Regions from separate parts of the Gracilibacillus sp. JCM 18966 genome, predicted to be linked through region 1. Evidence: riboswitches for the same ligand, from Rfam matches in the RefSeq annotation. Region 1 holds a riboswitch; each other region holds the start of a gene.
The links. A riboswitch is a leader RNA that binds a small molecule or an ion and turns the genes downstream of it on or off. The one in region 1 is predicted to bind thiamine pyrophosphate.
Positions count from the first base shown of each region.

Region 1 (5,526 bases):
TCTTTGCGATTCTCTTTGGTTATATGACATTCATACAATTAATGCCATTATGGAAACATCATTTTACCTTAGTATGGTTGGATCTATATCCAATTACTGAAAAAGTTAGGGAAGCGTCCTTTATTAAGTGGTTAAAGCAATTAATGATTATCCAGCTCGTTATATTTGCTGTATTTTTATTCTTTGTCGGAAATCTAGAGCTTGGTCTGTTCATGTTTATTTTTAGCATTTTATTCATTCAATTTGTTATCCCTGCTTATGTTCATAAGAAGTTGAAGGGGTAAAAACGAAACAGGTAAACAAATAATAGGAGAGGCTATCCCATTTTTTATTAGGGGATAGCCATTTTTAATGGTGGTTAACTATGTAATAGTTATCTACTGGTTGGCACGATATACTGCTGAAATCAAAGTTTTTGCTGCGATTTTCATTGCTCGTTCATCAAAGTCAAACCTAGGATGGTGATGTGGTATAAATCCATCCTCTATTTGTGCGCCCGTAAAGAAAAATGCCCCAGGTTTACGTTCTAAATAATAAGCAAAATCCTCTCCTGTCATGCTTGGTTCAACCATTTCAGCTTTTTTAACCTCTGAAACCTGTTGGGCAGCTTCAATAATCCATGCTGCCTGTTCCTTATGATTCACGACAGGTGGATATCCTTTTTGGTAATCAAAATGATAGGAAACATCATAGCTATGACAAGTACCTTTGATGATCCTTTCCATTTCAGAGATGATGAACCGCTGTAGTTTTAAATCAAGCGTTCTTACAGTACCTTCAATGATTGCGGAATCTGGTATTACATTATAAGCATTCCCTGCATGAAAGGTACCGATGGATAGAACGGCTGTGGCTAATGGATCAAGCTTTCTACTAATAATTTGCTGAAGATTTGCGATTAATTGGGAACCTATCACGATAGGATCCTTGGTTTGATGTGGAATACCTCCATGACCACCGGTTCCATTAATTTTAATCGTAAACTTATCGGCAGCAGCCATAAAATTTCCAGGTGCTGTCTGCACAACTCCATATGGCGTATTTGTCCATAAGTGTGTTCCAAATACAAGCTCCACCTCATCTAATATTCCTGTATCAATCATTGGTTTTGCGCCTCCAGGTGCGACTTCCTCAGCATGCTGATGGATAAAAACAATTTTGCCAGGAATAACTTCTTTATATTGTTTAAATATTTTTGCAATGGTTAACAGTGTCGTAGTATGACCATCGTGGCCACAGGCGTGCATCACACCTTGACTTTTGGAACGATATTCCACCTTTTTTTCATCTTGGATGGGAAGTCCATCAAAATCTGCTCGCAATGCGATGGTCTTACCAGGTTTGCCTCCAGTTAGTGTAGCGACAACACCGTTTCCACCGACATTTGCTTGGTATGGTATTTCTAGTCTCTGATAGTGCTCTGCAATAAAGGCAGCGGTTTTGTATTCATAAAAGGAAAGCTCAGGGTATTGATGCAAATATCTTCGCATATTTACCATCTCATCATAATGTTGGTCTATTTCTATAAAAAGATTGTTTAGCATATATGCATCATCCTCTTACATTTTTTCTCATTATATCACAGTATTCTAGATGTGCATGGTGACTCAAGCTAAAAAAAATAACCCGAGCTTGTGAGCCCGGGCTAACATTAATCTATATAAAAAGGGGGGTATTTACATTTTAGAAAAGCATAAAGGCATCGCAAGAAGTCAGGTTTTTCCTAAAAGAAGCTTTTATCAGCTAGAAGTCTTTGCGTTTCTTCTTTATGTCCTGTTTCATCTGCGATCATATCGTCTAATTTAACGACAAGCTCTGTAAAACCTAATTCTTCTGCTTGTTGTTTCCTTTTTTCATAGCGTTCAATTGTCTCGGTTTCTGCTTTTAATGTTGCTTCAAGCATTGCTCTTACATCTGTTAATTGTTCTACTTTAGCTGGTGTCGTAGTTGGAGTCCCGCCTAATGTTTTGATCTTGTCTGACAAATATAGGGCATGTCCAATCTCATCATCAATCTCATCTTCAAAGAAAGGCTTTAATAAGGAGCGATACAACCCAGATACTACAGATGCATGATAGGTATACATAATAGTAGAAGCATATTCATTCGCTAAGTCTACATTTAATCCATCAATTAATTCTTGTAATTTTTTTTCATCTTGTGCCATGTTAGCTAACATCCTTTCACGTTTTAATCTTCCATTATATGTCTACCCTTAAATTTTAAAATTAAACATAAAAAAACTCCCTTATTGGCAAATCCGTGAATCTATGCTATTCTTTTCCTGTAAGCAACTAACTTCATAACGAACACTAGGGGAGCCTTTAAGGCTGAGACGGATTATTTCGGACCCTTTGAACCTGATCTGGTTAACACTAGCGTAGGGAAGTGGTAGAATAGCTTTGCATGTTTTTAGCATAATCAAGCCACTTGTCTTTATTAGATAAGTGGCTATTTACGTTTCAATTTAAGTTTTTCTTCCATTTCCCATTGCGTGTGACAAAGGAGTGAAAGATTTTGATCGAGAAACATCTGCACTTAATATCTAATGGGAATTTTTCTAACCAACATCTCCCTATCCTTAAAGAAATCCAACATGATATTGACTTTCTCCATATTAGAGAAAAAGAAAAAACTGCAAAACAATTAATGGATTCTATTAATTCATTAATAGGGATTGGGTTCCCTCTATCCAAAATCATCATAAATGATCGGATCGATGTAGCATACATGATGAAGTGCGCTGGGGTGCAGCTTGCTTACCATAGTGCTTGTGTATCTGCAGTAAAAAAACATTTTCCATCCATGTTATGTGGGAAATCTGTTCATTCCGTAAAAGAGGCAAAGCGAGCAGAAGAAGAAGGTGCAGATTTTTTGTTGTATGGACATATTTTTGCTAGTAATTCTAAACCTAACCAGGTTCCAAGAGGATTAATTGCACTTAATAGGTTAATAGACAGTGTTGCAATTCCAGTTTATGCAATCGGTGGAATAACTCCAGCTCTAGCACGGGATATACTGAAATGTAATGCGAGTGGCATTGCGATAATGTCTGGAATATGGGAGGCAGCTCAACCTCTTCAAGCTGTAAAGGCATACCGGAAAGTGTTGAAGGAAGCAAGGAGGGATAGGTATGAATAATTATGATCAAATCATTGTCGGTGCTGGTGTCATAGGTTGCTCAATTGCGTATCAATTAACGAAAAGGGGGTATAACGTTTTAGTATTGGAACAAAACAAAATAGGATGTGAGGCATCAAGTGCTGCTGCTGGAATGCTCGGAGCACAAGCGGAATTTTCAGAGGATTCTCCTTTGTTTCGATTTGCAAGAGAAAGTCGCTCCCTTTTTCCAGGGTTAGCAACAGAGCTAAAGGATCAAAGTGACGTGGATATCCATTATATGAACAATGGGATGTATAAGCTTGCCTTCCATGAAAAGGAATGGCAGCAATTAGAGGAAATCGCTCGTTTCCAAGTTGATGCAGGCGAAGAGGCATATATTTTAGGGCGTGATGAGGTAGTTAAGGAACTAAAAAATATTACCTCTCATTTTCTAACAGCATTATACTTACCGAATGACGGTCAGGTGTCAGCACCAGATTTAACAATAGCATTTGCTCTTGCTGCAAGAAACAATGGAGCAACAATAAAGGAATATACGGCTGTAACTAAACTTCTGATCAAAGATGGGCAAGTTCAAGGAGTAAGAGCAAATCAATGTTGTTATTATGCAGATCAAATAATATTGGCAACAGGAGTAGGCGGAAATCATTTGCTTCCTTTTTTAACAGATCCGTATATTATTTCACCTGTAAAAGGGGAGTGCTTATCGTTAATCACAGAAGAGCTGAAGGTAGAATCAACAATAGTTACCAATGGCTGTTATCTCGTTCCTAAGAGTAAGCAAAGAATCATCATTGGTGCGACTTCTATGCCTAACGATTGGGATAAAGAAGTGCGTGTTGAAGGAATTTATCAATTATTAACTCGTGCTCAAAAGATTTTGCCATGTTTGAAGAAGGCAAAAATGGAAGGCTTTTGGTCGGGATTACGACCACAATCAGCAGATGGCTTCCCTTTTCTAGGAGAAGTACCCGATATAGCAGGTTTATATATGGCAAATGCTCACTTTAGAAATGGTATTTTGCTTTCACCTATTACGGGTGAGTTTATGGCCGATTTAATAGAAGGAAAAGAAGTAAAGGCAGCATATAAGGAGAATTTTTCTCTTCATCGATTTCAAAAAGCATTTACATGAAGGTAGGTGAAATGATTGAAGCTTTTGGTCAATGGAAATGATTTAACAGTTAATAGCAGTGTGAATAGCATACAGCAATTGATCGAACATTTAGAGCTAAGGAACAAATCTTTGATTGTAGAACATAACCAGCAAATATTGAAAAAAGAGGACCATGAGAAGACTATCATAAACGATGGTGACAGAATCGAAATCGTTCATTTTGTAGGAGGAGGATGAGCAATGCTTACAATAGGAAAGTATCAATTTAACTCACGATTATTTTTAGGAACAGGTAAATTCTCGGATTTTGATGTGCAGAAAAAAGCGGTGGAGGTGTCCCAAACAGAAGTATTAACCTTCTCTGTTCGGAGAATGAATATTTTTGATCCAAACCAACCCAATTTTCTTGAAAAAATCGACCTTGAAAAATTTACTTTCTTGCCAAATACAGCAGGAGCAAGTAATGCAGAAGAGGCAGTTCGAATCGCTAAATTAGCTGATGCTTCAGGGTTATGTGATATGGTGAAAGTAGAGGTTATTGGATGCTCCAAAACATTGCTCCCAGATCCAGTAGAAACATTAAAAGCAACAGAAGCTCTATTGACAGAAGGCTTCACTGTATTGCCATATACCTCGGATGATGTTGTACTAGCACGTAAATTAGAGGAATTAGGTGCTCACGCTATTATGCCAGGAGCTTCTCCAATTGGAAGTGGCCAAGGCATTGTAAATCCATTAAACTTGCAATTTATAATCGAACAAGCAAAGGTCCCAGTTATCGTGGACGCAGGTATTGGCTCACCTAGTGATGCAGCGTTAGCAATGGAATTAGGAGCAGATGGTGTTTTGTTAAATACGGCAGTTTCTGGGGCGGATAATCCAGTACAAATGGCAGAGGCTATGCGGCTAGGGATTGACGCAGGAAGACTCGGCTATACAGCAGGTAGGATAGAAAAGAAGAATTATGCTGTAGCCAGTAGTCCTAAGGATGGGATAAGTGTTGGAAGCTAGTCGTTATAGTAGACAAATATTGTTTGAGCCAATCGGGGAAGAGGGGCAATTGCGACTTTCTAAAAGCCATGTACTTATCATTGGGGTAGGTGCCTTAGGATCTATTAGTGCAGAGACATTGACACGTGCTGGAGTTGGAAAATTAACCTTGGTAGATCGTGACTATGTGGAAGAGAGTAATTTGCAGAGACAGCAGCTGTTCACTGAAAAGGATGTAATCAATCAAACTCCAAAGGCAATTGCTGCTAAGGAACGCTTAGAGTCGATTAATCATT
Region 1 covers NZ_AP043883.1:2,395,954-2,401,479, forward strand. Annotated here, with positions in the region: gene ACZ5N5_RS11435 (ABC transporter permease) at 1-284, shown strand, start outside; gene ACZ5N5_RS11440 (amidohydrolase) at 378-1,544, opposite strand; gene ACZ5N5_RS11445 (ferritin-like domain-containing protein) at 1,724-2,167, opposite strand; TPP riboswitch at 2,305-2,404, shown strand; gene ACZ5N5_RS11450 (thiamine phosphate synthase) at 2,518-3,141, shown strand; gene thiO (glycine oxidase ThiO) at 3,134-4,258, shown strand; gene thiS (sulfur carrier protein ThiS) at 4,274-4,477, shown strand; gene ACZ5N5_RS11465 (thiazole synthase) at 4,481-5,251, shown strand; gene ACZ5N5_RS11470 (ThiF family adenylyltransferase) at 5,241-5,526, shown strand, end outside.

Region 2 (5,526 bases), 760 kb from region 1:
GCCGTTTTATAGATGAGGTACCTAAAGCAAGATTCAAGCATTATAAAATTCACGAGATTATGGCGAAAAAATAGTGATCGTTTCAAAACGGTCACTATTTAAGTTGAGCTACTTATTTTCATTATCGAGCATTTTGTGGGAAGATAATATCGTAGTGAAACAAAGGGAGGAATGAAAATGGTGAAAAGTTTACAATCCACCACAACATTAAACAATGGGGTAGAAATGCCTTGGTTTGGTCTTGGTGTTTTCCAAGTGGAAGATGGAGAAGAAGTCATTAATTCTGTAAAATGGGCTCTCGAACATGGCTACAAGAGTATTGATACTGCCGCCGTCTATAAAAATGAAGAAGGTGTAGGACAGGCCATAAAAGAATCAGGAATTCCTCGCGAAGAACTATTTATCACATCAAAGCTTTGGAACAAAGATCAAGGCTATGAAGAAACGTTACAAGCTTTTGAAACGACGTTACAAAAATTAGGTTTAGATTATTTAGATTTATATTTAATCCATTGGCCAGTACCAAAGCAAAATAAATACAAGGAAACATGGAAGGCGATGGAAAAGCTATATCAGGATGGCAAAATTCGTGCTATTGGTGTAAGTAACTTCAAAGAGCATCACTTGGAGGATTTATTAACTGAGGCAAAGATTGTGCCGATGGTAAATCAAGTAGAATTCCATCCACATCTACAACAAAAAAGCTTACATGAATTTTGTAAAAAGCACAACATACAGCTAGAGGCATGGTCTCCCTTAAAGCAAGGTCAAATATTATCTGATGAGACGATAACTAAAATTGCGAAGCATCATGGAAAATCAACCGCTCAGGTTATTTTACGATGGGATCTACAAAAAGAGGTTGTGACAATTCCGAAATCGGTAAAACAACATCGTATTCATGAAAATGCCGATGTGTTCGATTTTGAATTATCAGAAGAAGAGATGAAATTAATTGCTGATCTGAATAAGGAAGAGCGTATCGGACCAGACCCAGATGATTTTGATAAGAGATAATAAAAAAGAAAGATGCTGGGACATAACTAAATAGAGAGAATCAAAATCCGAACAATATTCTGACTACGCGTAGTCAAAATACGTAGACTCCAGTGGGAACAGCACGAGCTGAAGATCCACTTTGCAAAGCGGTTTTCTTTGCAAAGTTAGCAGATCGCCGTGCCCACGGAAAGCGAAGTATTTTGACGAAGCGATTGCAGTGCAGAAATATTAACGTTCGGATTTTTTCCTTCTTACTAATCTTTTGTCCCAGGCACTTTTTCTTGCAAAATGCTAGGAAGATAAGATATCGTAGTTAATAGATTTAAACACTTAAGGGGGTTTCGAATTGGCTTTTGTAATAACGGAACCTTGTCAGGCAGAAAAAGCTGGTGAATGTACTACTGTTTGTCCAGTTGACTGTATTGTAGAAGGTCCAGATCAATTTTATATAGATCCTGATGTGTGTATTGACTGTGGGGCATGTAAAGCTGTCTGTCCAGTGGATGCCATCGAAGAGGAGTATGATCTTACTCCTGAACAGGAAGTTTTCTTGGAAAAAGCAGAGGCATATTTTGCACGTTAGAAAATTAAAAAGCTAACTTATTCGTTAAAAAAGACGAGTTTCTAACGTAGTAATAGCAAGATGCGACCATCATAAGCATGGTCGCATTTTCTTAATGTTGTTGAAAACCCCTTGCTATGCGAGGGGTTCCGGAAAGCTTTCAGCGTGGGCCAAAAAAGCCTCACTTCATGGTAAGATAAAGTTGGTTTCCCGACCACTAAATCTCACCAAAGAAGGAGGCGAGTCCTATGAAGGACAAGAATAGTTTAGCACACACAACATGGAATTGTAAGTATCATATAGTGTTTGCACCAAAGTACAGAAGGCAAATAATATACGGAAAATACAAAAAAAGCATAGGTCAAATCATACGCGATTTATGTGAACGAAAAGGTGTGATCATACATGAAGCAAATGCTTGTCCGGATCACATCCATATGTTAGTAAGTATCCCACCGAAATTAAGTGTATCTCAATTTATGGGGTATTTAAAAGGGAAGAGCAGCTTGATGATATTTGATCGACATGCCAATTTAAAATATAAATATGGAAATAGAAAATCTTTATGCCGAGGATTCTATGTCGATACAGTGGGACGAAATAGAAAGCAAATACAAGAATACATTAGAAATCAGCTAAAAGAAGATTACATGTCGGATCAATTAACTATATTCGAAGAATTTGATCCGTTTATAGGACAAAAAAATAAGAAGAAGTAGGAGATTCTTTAGAATCAGTGAGTGAATGTGGTGCAAAAGGAGAAACCGTTCGGTGGGCCTTTTAGGCCGAGGCCGGTAATAGAGGCTTCCAGCCGCAGAGCAAACCACCAGTTCACACTGGTGGTTTTGATTTACTTAGAGGAAAGTGGATGGTGTAACAGATTCGTAGTTTTTATCTTTGATAGAATCAAAAGTCCAATTAAAGCACCAGTGACACTACTAACTAAAAAGCCTGGTAGGAAGGCAAGTGCCCCAACAGAAGTGCCCATAAGGAGATAAGCATATGGGACAGATAGAAAGGAACCAACAACACCTGTACCTATCACTTCTCCAACTGCTGCCATTTGTTTCTTACTTGTTAGTCGATAAAGAATTCCTGCAAGTAATGCACCAATCATCCCACCTGGGAATGCTAATAGTGTACCTAGTCCAAGAAGATTTCTCAATAGACCGATCACAAATGCAATCAATAAAGCCGGAATTGGCCCTAGAGTTACGGCTGCCATCACGTTAACGGCATGTTGAACAGGATAGGCTTTGGCGATGCCAGTTGGAAACCATAAAAACTGTGATCCAATCGTTCCAACCGCGACATATACTGCCATCGTTGTAAGTATTAATGTTCTTTTTTTCACAATATTCTCCCCTTATTTTTGTGTATAGAAAACGGTAGTAGAGGGAAAATATAAAAAGCCAGCTCCAAAATGGACCTGGCTTCACATACCAATAGTAAGATCAGCTACTTCCCTCCGCTGGTATAAACCAGATCAGGTCCTTAAGGGTTGAAAAGCACATGTGCTTCTCTCTCAGCCATTCATTGGCACCCCTAGTAGTTATACACGTATAGAATTTAATGAAAATTTTATCATAAGTGGGTGAAAAGTCAATAGGTGATACTAATTACTTTGAATTCGAGATATTTTGTCATATAATTGTAGAATAGAACAACGTGGAGGGGTGATAACATGGAATTAAAAGGTATCCATCATGTATCAGCAATAACTGCTAATGCTAAGGACAATTATCGTTTTTATTCTAACGTGCTTGGGATGAGATTAGTAAAGAAAACGGTAAACCAGGATGACCCCAGTATGTATCATTTATTTTATGCCGATGAACAAGGAAGTCCTGGTACAGATCTTACCTTTTTTGAAATAGCAAGAGCAGGACACACCTATACTGGGAATCAAAGTATTTCACAAACTTCTTTAAGGGTACCAGATGATGAAGCTCTAGCCTATTGGTTAGATCGTTTTCGGCAATTTAAAGTGAATCATGAGGGAATGGGAGAGCAATTTGGGAGAAAGGTAATTCGATTTCGTGATCATGAAAACCAACGATTAGTTTTAGTGTCAGATCAGACCAACCAAGGGGTAGCTTCTGGTATTCCATGGACAAATAGTGCAGTTCCACAAGACAAAGCGATTACAGGTCTTGGGCCTGTTCAATTAACCGTTCCAGATATCTCCCCTACTGCACGAGTATTAACAGAATTATTAGGTTTTCGCCAAGTTGGAAGCTACCCTTCTCGTAATAAAGGGATGCCAGATGTAGAAGTTTTCTCAACTGGAGAGGGTGGAACTGGGGCAGAATTGCATGTAGAGCTAAGCTCAGATTTGCAGAAAGAAAGACCTGGACGTGGAAGTGTGCATCACGTAGCATTACGAGTCGACAACCGAGCAGAATTGGAAAAATGGCACGAAAAAATTCGAAGGGAACGACTACCAAACTCAGGATTGGTGGATCGATACTATTTTCAATCCTTATACTTTCGAGAGCCAAATGGTATTTTAATCGAGTTGGCTACAGACGGACCAGGGTTTGCTACAGATGAAGAAACGGAGCATTTGGGTGAATCTTTAGCTTTACCTCCATTTTTAGAAGACCGTCGAGAAGAGATTGAATCGAGGTTAGAGCCATTGGATACAAAATAGGACAAATGGTAGATCGATAACGGAAATAGATTGGTTATATGAGCACCTCTAATCAGGTGCTTTTTTCTTTTTGGCTGAATAGTATAGTTAATATATAATCGGATCATTGTTCATTAAGAGTTAGTAAGCTATTGTAAATGTAAATGTTTTATATTGTAGAAGAAAAAAGACCTGCGGTAATATGTCAAGATACAAAATAAAAAAGATTTAGATATCAAGGTGCAATTTTGTTAAAAAAGGCAATAGGAAACTAGACCATTAATCAAATGTAAATTAATGGTAATTACACAAGGGTTGTAGAAGCTACTTTCTAAGCTTCATGTTTCACGCTCCCTTGTGGCGTGTAGATTTGATGGTTGCGTAGTAGCGCATCCACCAAACGCACTAATTTTCTAGCGGTTAAGACGAGTGCTCTTTTATGTTGGTGTTTCGGTACTTCACGGTATTTCTTCTCGTAATAAGCTTGGTATTCAGGTACATGCCTTCTCACCGAGTTGGCGGCTTCAACAAGGTAATAACGCAAATACTGATTCCCGTTACGAGATAAGGAAGTATCATCTGCCGTAAACCTGCCTGATTGGTGTTTTCGCCAGTATAGTCCTGCATATTTGGCTATTTTGGCCTCTGCTTCAAATCGTTCAATCTGACCGATTTCTGCGATGATACCAGCAGCGAATACAGGTCCAATTCCGGGTGTGGATTGCAGGGTATTGGGTAAGCCAGCCATGATTTTAGTGATCGCTTTATCGATTTGCTTGATTTGTGCCTTCATGGTGCGAATCAGCTCAATAATAGTGCCCAAGATGAGATCAATCGAGTCTTCCACTACCTTATCCAAACGATAGGAAGAACGTACTGCTTTTTGAATGGACTTGGCCACTTTTTCAGGGTCGTGAAAACCATTTTTACCTTTGGTTTGGAGGTAATCAGCTAGGTCTTCGATCGACATCTGAGCGAGTTCTTCCAGGCTATATTTTTCAAAGAATAAGTCCATCATAGCTTGTCCAAACACGGAAGATTCGACGTTTTCTTGAAACGTATTACACTTATAACTCAAGTGTTGAAGAAAATGTTGCTTTTCTTTGGTCATCTGATGTACGAGTTGGTAGCGAGAGCGTGTCAACTGTTGTAGGGCAACGTATTGACTCTCTTTGACCACCGACATCGATAAACGACCAAATCGTAAATAATCGGCAATCACAAATGCATCAATCTCGTCGGTCTTGTCCATGTCTGGATAACTCTTTTTGAAGTTGGCAATCTGTTTTGGATTCATCACAAATACTTGTGCACCAAGCTTACGGAGCTCTTC
Region 2 covers NZ_AP043883.1:1,638,275-1,643,800, forward strand. Annotated here, with positions in the region: gene helD (RNA polymerase recycling motor HelD) at 1-74, shown strand, start outside; gene ACZ5N5_RS07905 (aldo/keto reductase) at 178-1,017, shown strand; gene ACZ5N5_RS07910 (DUF362 domain-containing protein) at 1,346-1,582, shown strand; gene tnpA (IS200/IS605 family transposase) at 1,810-2,280, shown strand; gene thiW (energy coupling factor transporter S component ThiW) at 2,412-2,885, opposite strand; TPP riboswitch at 3,008-3,118, opposite strand; gene ACZ5N5_RS07925 (ring-cleaving dioxygenase) at 3,246-4,214, shown strand; gene ACZ5N5_RS07930 (IS110 family RNA-guided transposase) at 4,525-5,526, opposite strand, start outside.
Region 2: another riboswitch for thiamine pyrophosphate. It lies ahead of thiW (energy coupling factor transporter S component ThiW); the one in region 1 lies ahead of ACZ5N5_RS11450 (thiamine phosphate synthase).

Region 3 (5,526 bases), 610 kb from region 1:
CTCCAAATAAATGCTGATAGAATGAATAGCGAATTATCTGGTTGAAAATCAGTCTTCGAAACGGAATGATCTGCGACATCCATACTATGCTCCATCACGAGCACAGGGTGCATCGCTCCTGTTGAAATCGGGAGCATGCCATGAATAAGAATAGTGAACAAGAAGATGAGGGCAACATATTTTTTCAATTCTAATCCCTCCATTTTTAAACCATTCTCATTATATGTTCATTATACGCTTCAGATGACAATTCGTAAAGCAAGTGAAAGATCGGAGTCTAATCAATTAGATAAGCTTCACCTTATAAAACATATTTGTTGCGACTAGCACCAATACCAAAGCCAATCATTACGATCGTTACAAGGATAATGGCCATAAGAGAATTATCCCAGCTTCCAGTAAGATCAAATAATAATCCAACGATAATTGGTCCTACAGAAGCTAAAAGGTATCCAAATGACTGGGCCATCCCTGATAACTCTGCAGCTTGTCTGGCATTTTTTGTCCGTAGACCTAGAAGTGCTAATGCTAAGCTAATACTAGAGCCTAACGTAAAACCGATAAGCGTGATCGAAATTGTTGTTAGGATGATGGATGAGTGAAATAGTAACCCAATATAGCCGATAACTCCTGCACTACCGAAACCAAGAACGAGACTTCTTTGATTCTTTAATTTACCAGCAATAATAGGGGTAAGAAAGGTTGCTGGAAGACTTATAAATTGCATATAGGCGACAAACCAACCGGCCGTTGATGGTAAAAATCCATCTGCGATCAGAATCTCAGAAAGCCATGAAATCGTCACATAAAATAAAAAGGATTGAAGCCCCATAAATATGGTAACCTGCCAAGCAATACCAGATTTGAGCATCTTTCTAGCACTAGGCTCATATAGTTTTAAATCCTTTTCAGCTGGGGTGTTCTTCATCACAAATAGCCAAATAGCTATTCCAATTATTGTTATAACACTCCAGCTTGCCAGGGACAACTTCCAGCCGAGATCTATACCAGATGTTAGTGGGACACTGAGACCAGATCCAGCTGCTGCAAATGTAGACATACAGGTTGTATATACTCCTGTCATGATACCAATTTTACTAGGAAAGCTCCCTTTTATGAGACTCGGAAGAATAACGTTAATGATCGCAATACCAACGCCAACCAACGTGGTTCCGAGATAGAGAAGAGCGATTGTTGCAATGGATCGGATCCAAATTCCACTCATTAAAATAATTAATCCAATCAGTAATGCACGCATATTTCCAATTCGATTTGCTAACCTTGGTGCAATTGGAGACATGAAGGCAAATGCCAGTAGTGGTAGACTAGTAATGAACCCTACGCTCCAGTTACTAAGGGATAAATCATCACGAATCATACCTATTATAGGTCCAACCGATGTAATGGCAGGACGTAAATTGAAGGAAAGTATAATAATTCCAATGATTAAAAGCACTGTCTTTTTTTTAGTTAACTGCATTGATTTTCACCTGTTTCATAAGTTTTAATATCAATTCACATACAAATTATGTTAATATAATAGAAGAACACCTTATCTATCTTCGTAATTCATAGATAGAAAAATGGTAAGCTAATACCCTATAAAGGATAGCACAAAAACTTTATAAAAAAAATTTCCTTAGTTCAGACGAAAGAAGGTTACCTATGGATAACAAATTTATATCAGAATTACTCTCATGGTTAAAAGCACTATTAATAGCAGTAGTTATTGTTCTAGTTTGTCGCCATTTTTTATTCACTCCATCTATTGTTAAGGGTGAGTCCATGATGCCTAATTTACAGGATGGGGATCGCATTATTTTAAGTAAGATAAGTGAAATAGAGCGATTTGACGAAATAGCTTTCGAAGCCCCGGACTCTGAAGATAATTATGTTAAAAGAGTAATTGGTATTCCAGGTGATAGTATCGAAATGAAAAATGACCATTTATTCATAAACGGCAAGGAATATAAAGAAGATTACTTGACAGCATACAAAGAAACGCTACCTGAAGGGGAAAGCTTAACGAATGATTTTACCCTCTATAATTTGACAGGTGAAGAAACAGTTCCTGATGGGAAATTCTTTGTGCTTGGAGATAATCGTCGTGTGAGCAAGGATAGTCGCTCCTTTGGATTCATTGATGAGGAATCCATTATTGGAGATGTGAAAATGAGAATCTGGCCACTCGATTCGATTGGGTGGATCAACTAGACATATATATCGCTTTCTTGACAGAATGGAACTCACATGTTTTATTAGAATTAATTGAATACAAAAATTCCACTAGGGGTGCCATCGGAATGGCTGAGATAAGAATAGTTCTTCTTGATCCCTTTGAACCTGAACTAGTTAAAGCTGGCGGAGGGAAGTGGAGTCGGTCAAAAGTGATAGATTGATGTAATAAATAACCGCTCCATTTATATAAGGGGCGGTTTTTTTATTTCCCTTCATTTCGTAAAAAGAGAGGAGAAAGGTTTATGTCCAATCAAATAGTAAGTGCAGTAACGATAGCCGGTACAGATCCTTCTGGTGGTGCAGGGATCCAAGCAGATCTAAAAACATTTCAGGAAAGAGAAGTCTATGGAATGAGTGTCATTACATCGGTTGTCGCACAAAACACTATGGGGGTAAAGGCAGTAGAGCATCTCCCCATTGATTTTATAGAAAAACAGTTTGATGCGGTATGGGAGGACATTACCCCACACGCCGTCAAGACTGGAATGATTGCTACCATTGAGATGATGGAGCTCATTGCAAAAAAACTTACAAACAGTAAAATCCCATTTGTTATTGATCCAGTGATGATTGCTAAAAGTGGTGATCCATTAATGGAAGAGAAGTCTCGCGAGGTTATTCGAGATATACTCCTACCACTTGCAACGGTTGTTACGCCAAACGTACCAGAAGCAGAGTTTCTAGTAGGTTTTTCCATCAACTCACAAAAGGACACTGAAAAAGCAGCCAAAGTGTTGGTCCATCAATTAGGGGCAAAAGCGGCTGTAGTGAAAGGTGGACATCTTGATGGCGATGCGAAGGATGTATTATATGATGGGGCTCAATTTGATTATTTCAGTACGAAAAGAATCGATACACCTCACACCCACGGAACAGGCTGTACGTTCTCAGCAGCCATTACGGCCGAGCTAGCTAAAGGTAAATCAATTAACGAAGCGGTGGGGCTTGGAAAAGAATTTATTACAGAGGCTATTCAACATTCTCTGTTACTGGGCAAAGGGAATGGCCCAACTAATCATTGGGGATATCGACTAAAAGGATTACCAAATAGAGGAGAAATGGAATAATGAAGCTAACACAGATTCAACTATTACAGGAAAAGCAACCATTAATTCATAATATTACCAACCAAGTAGTGATGAACTTTACAGCAAATGGCTTATATGCAATAGGTGCATCACCTGTTATGGCGCATGCTAAAGAAGAAATAGAGGAAATGGCTCAAATAGCGGATGCGGTCGTTTTAAATATTGGTACATTGACGCAAGATCAGGTGGATGCCATGATCCTTGCAGGTAAATCAGCTAATAAAGCGGGAGTGCCCGTCGTTTTAGATCCAGTAGGTGTAGGAGCAACTACATTTCGCACATCCTCTGCTTTAAGAATATTAGACAAAGTAGATGTAACGATTATAAGAGGAAATGCTGGTGAGGTTGCTAATTTAGCCGGTATGGAGGTAAAAGTGAAGGGGGTTGATGTGACGGGTGACCTTCAGAACGAAAATCTTGCAACACTTGCTGCTAAAAAATTTAATACAAATATTGCGATAACAGGGGAAGTGGATGTAGTGACAAATGGGCTATCAAGATATAGGATCACTAATGGTCATCCATTGCTAACAAAAGTCACAGGTACAGGCTGTCTATTATCCGCTGTGATTGGGGCATTTTTAGCAGTAGAGAAGGATGTCTTAACCGCAGCTACTACAGCCATCAGCTATTACGGGGTTGCTGCTGAAGAAGCTGCCCAACAGTCCAATTTGCCAGGCAGTTTTCAAATCAACTTCTTGGATCAACTGAATCATTTAAACATGGAGGCTTTTGAGAGAAAATCACGTATTTCAATGGGAACATTCGGGAGTGAACATTTTTGATGAAGCCGTCTATTTTGCAGGTTTATTTTATTTTAGGAACGAATAATACAGAACAAGATCCATTAGAGGTATTGGAGAAAGCCCTTCAAGGAGGAGTGAGCCTTTTCCAATTTCGAGAAAAAGGGAAAGGAGCACTCATCGGAGAGGAAAAGAAGCAGATGGCTTTGAAGATGAAAGGGCTTTGTCACCAGTACGATGTCCCATTTCTGATTAATGATGATATCGATCTCGCGCTAGAAATCGGGGCAGATGGTGTTCATATTGGGCAGGAGGATGAACCTTTTGTACAGGTGAAAAGCAGATGCCCGGATCATTGGATTATTGGTGTTTCTGCAACGAATGAAAAGGAAGCAATTAAAGCAAAAGAGGATGGAGCAGATTACATCGGAGTTGGCCCCATATATGGGACGAATACAAAGGAGGATGCAAAGCAGCCAATAGGAGAAGATGGTTTAAGGAATATTCGTGAGCAAGTCGGAGATTTGCCAATTGTGGCGATTGGTGGAATTAAGTTGGGCCATATATTCGGACTAAGAAAAGCTGGCGCGGATGGCGTATCTATTATTACGGCCATTAGTCGTTCGAAAAAACCAAAGGAAATGGCTCACTTATTTAGAAAATTTGCTCATTATCAATCAAATTGAATCAATAGCCACTTGCTTGGGTTGTCTGATAGACTAATATATAGAGGAGGCAGATAGGATGCGTTTAAAGGATAAGAAAGTGATTGCATTATTAGAGGAAGACTTTGAAGATTTAGAATTATGGTATCCTGTATTAAGATTGCGAGAAGAAGGCGCAATCGTAGATTTAGTCGCAAAAGAAGCGAAGAAAAAGTATTTCGGAAAATACGGAGTACCGGCAGAATCGGATTATAGTTTTTCACAAATCGATGTAAATGACTATGATGCGATACTTGTACCAGGTGGTTGGGCGCCTGATAAACTTAGGCGTTATCGAGAAGTGTTAGATATGGTGAGATCTATGAATGAGCAGCAAAAGCCAATTGGTCAGATTTGCCATGCTGGCTGGGTACTTATTTCTGCTGGCATTTTGCGAGGGAAAAAAGTCACCAGTACCCCAGGAATCAAGGATGATATGACTAACGCTGGTTCCTTATGGTTTGATGAAGCTGTCGTAACGGATGGACACATTGTTTCTAGCCGCAGACCACCAGATTTACCCCCATATGTAAAAGCATTTGCTGATCTACTAGCAGCAAATTAAGGAGGAGCCGCAGAAGGCTCCTTTTTTTACACGTTAGAAAAGTATAAAATCTTTACACAGCAGAAGTTCGACGTAGCGGAGATTTTAAGGTGCCAAGTATAAGCAAAACTAGGCATTCTCCAAAAGACGAGCGAATGCGAGTTTTTCTAACATTATTTTTTGGTAAAGATGTGCTTATCTAGCATTTT
Region 3 covers NZ_AP043883.1:1,785,176-1,790,701, forward strand. Annotated here, with positions in the region: gene ACZ5N5_RS08525 (hypothetical protein) at 1-188, opposite strand, end outside; gene ACZ5N5_RS08530 (CynX/NimT family MFS transporter) at 302-1,480, opposite strand; gene lepB (signal peptidase I) at 1,666-2,214, shown strand; TPP riboswitch at 2,279-2,387, shown strand; gene thiD (bifunctional hydroxymethylpyrimidine kinase/phosphomethylpyrimidine kinase) at 2,481-3,305, shown strand; gene thiM (hydroxyethylthiazole kinase) at 3,305-4,111, shown strand; gene thiE (thiamine phosphate synthase) at 4,111-4,755, shown strand; gene ACZ5N5_RS08555 (type 1 glutamine amidotransferase domain-containing protein) at 4,814-5,338, shown strand.
Region 3: another riboswitch for thiamine pyrophosphate. It lies ahead of thiD (bifunctional hydroxymethylpyrimidine kinase/phosphomethylpyrimidine kinase); the one in region 1 lies ahead of ACZ5N5_RS11450 (thiamine phosphate synthase).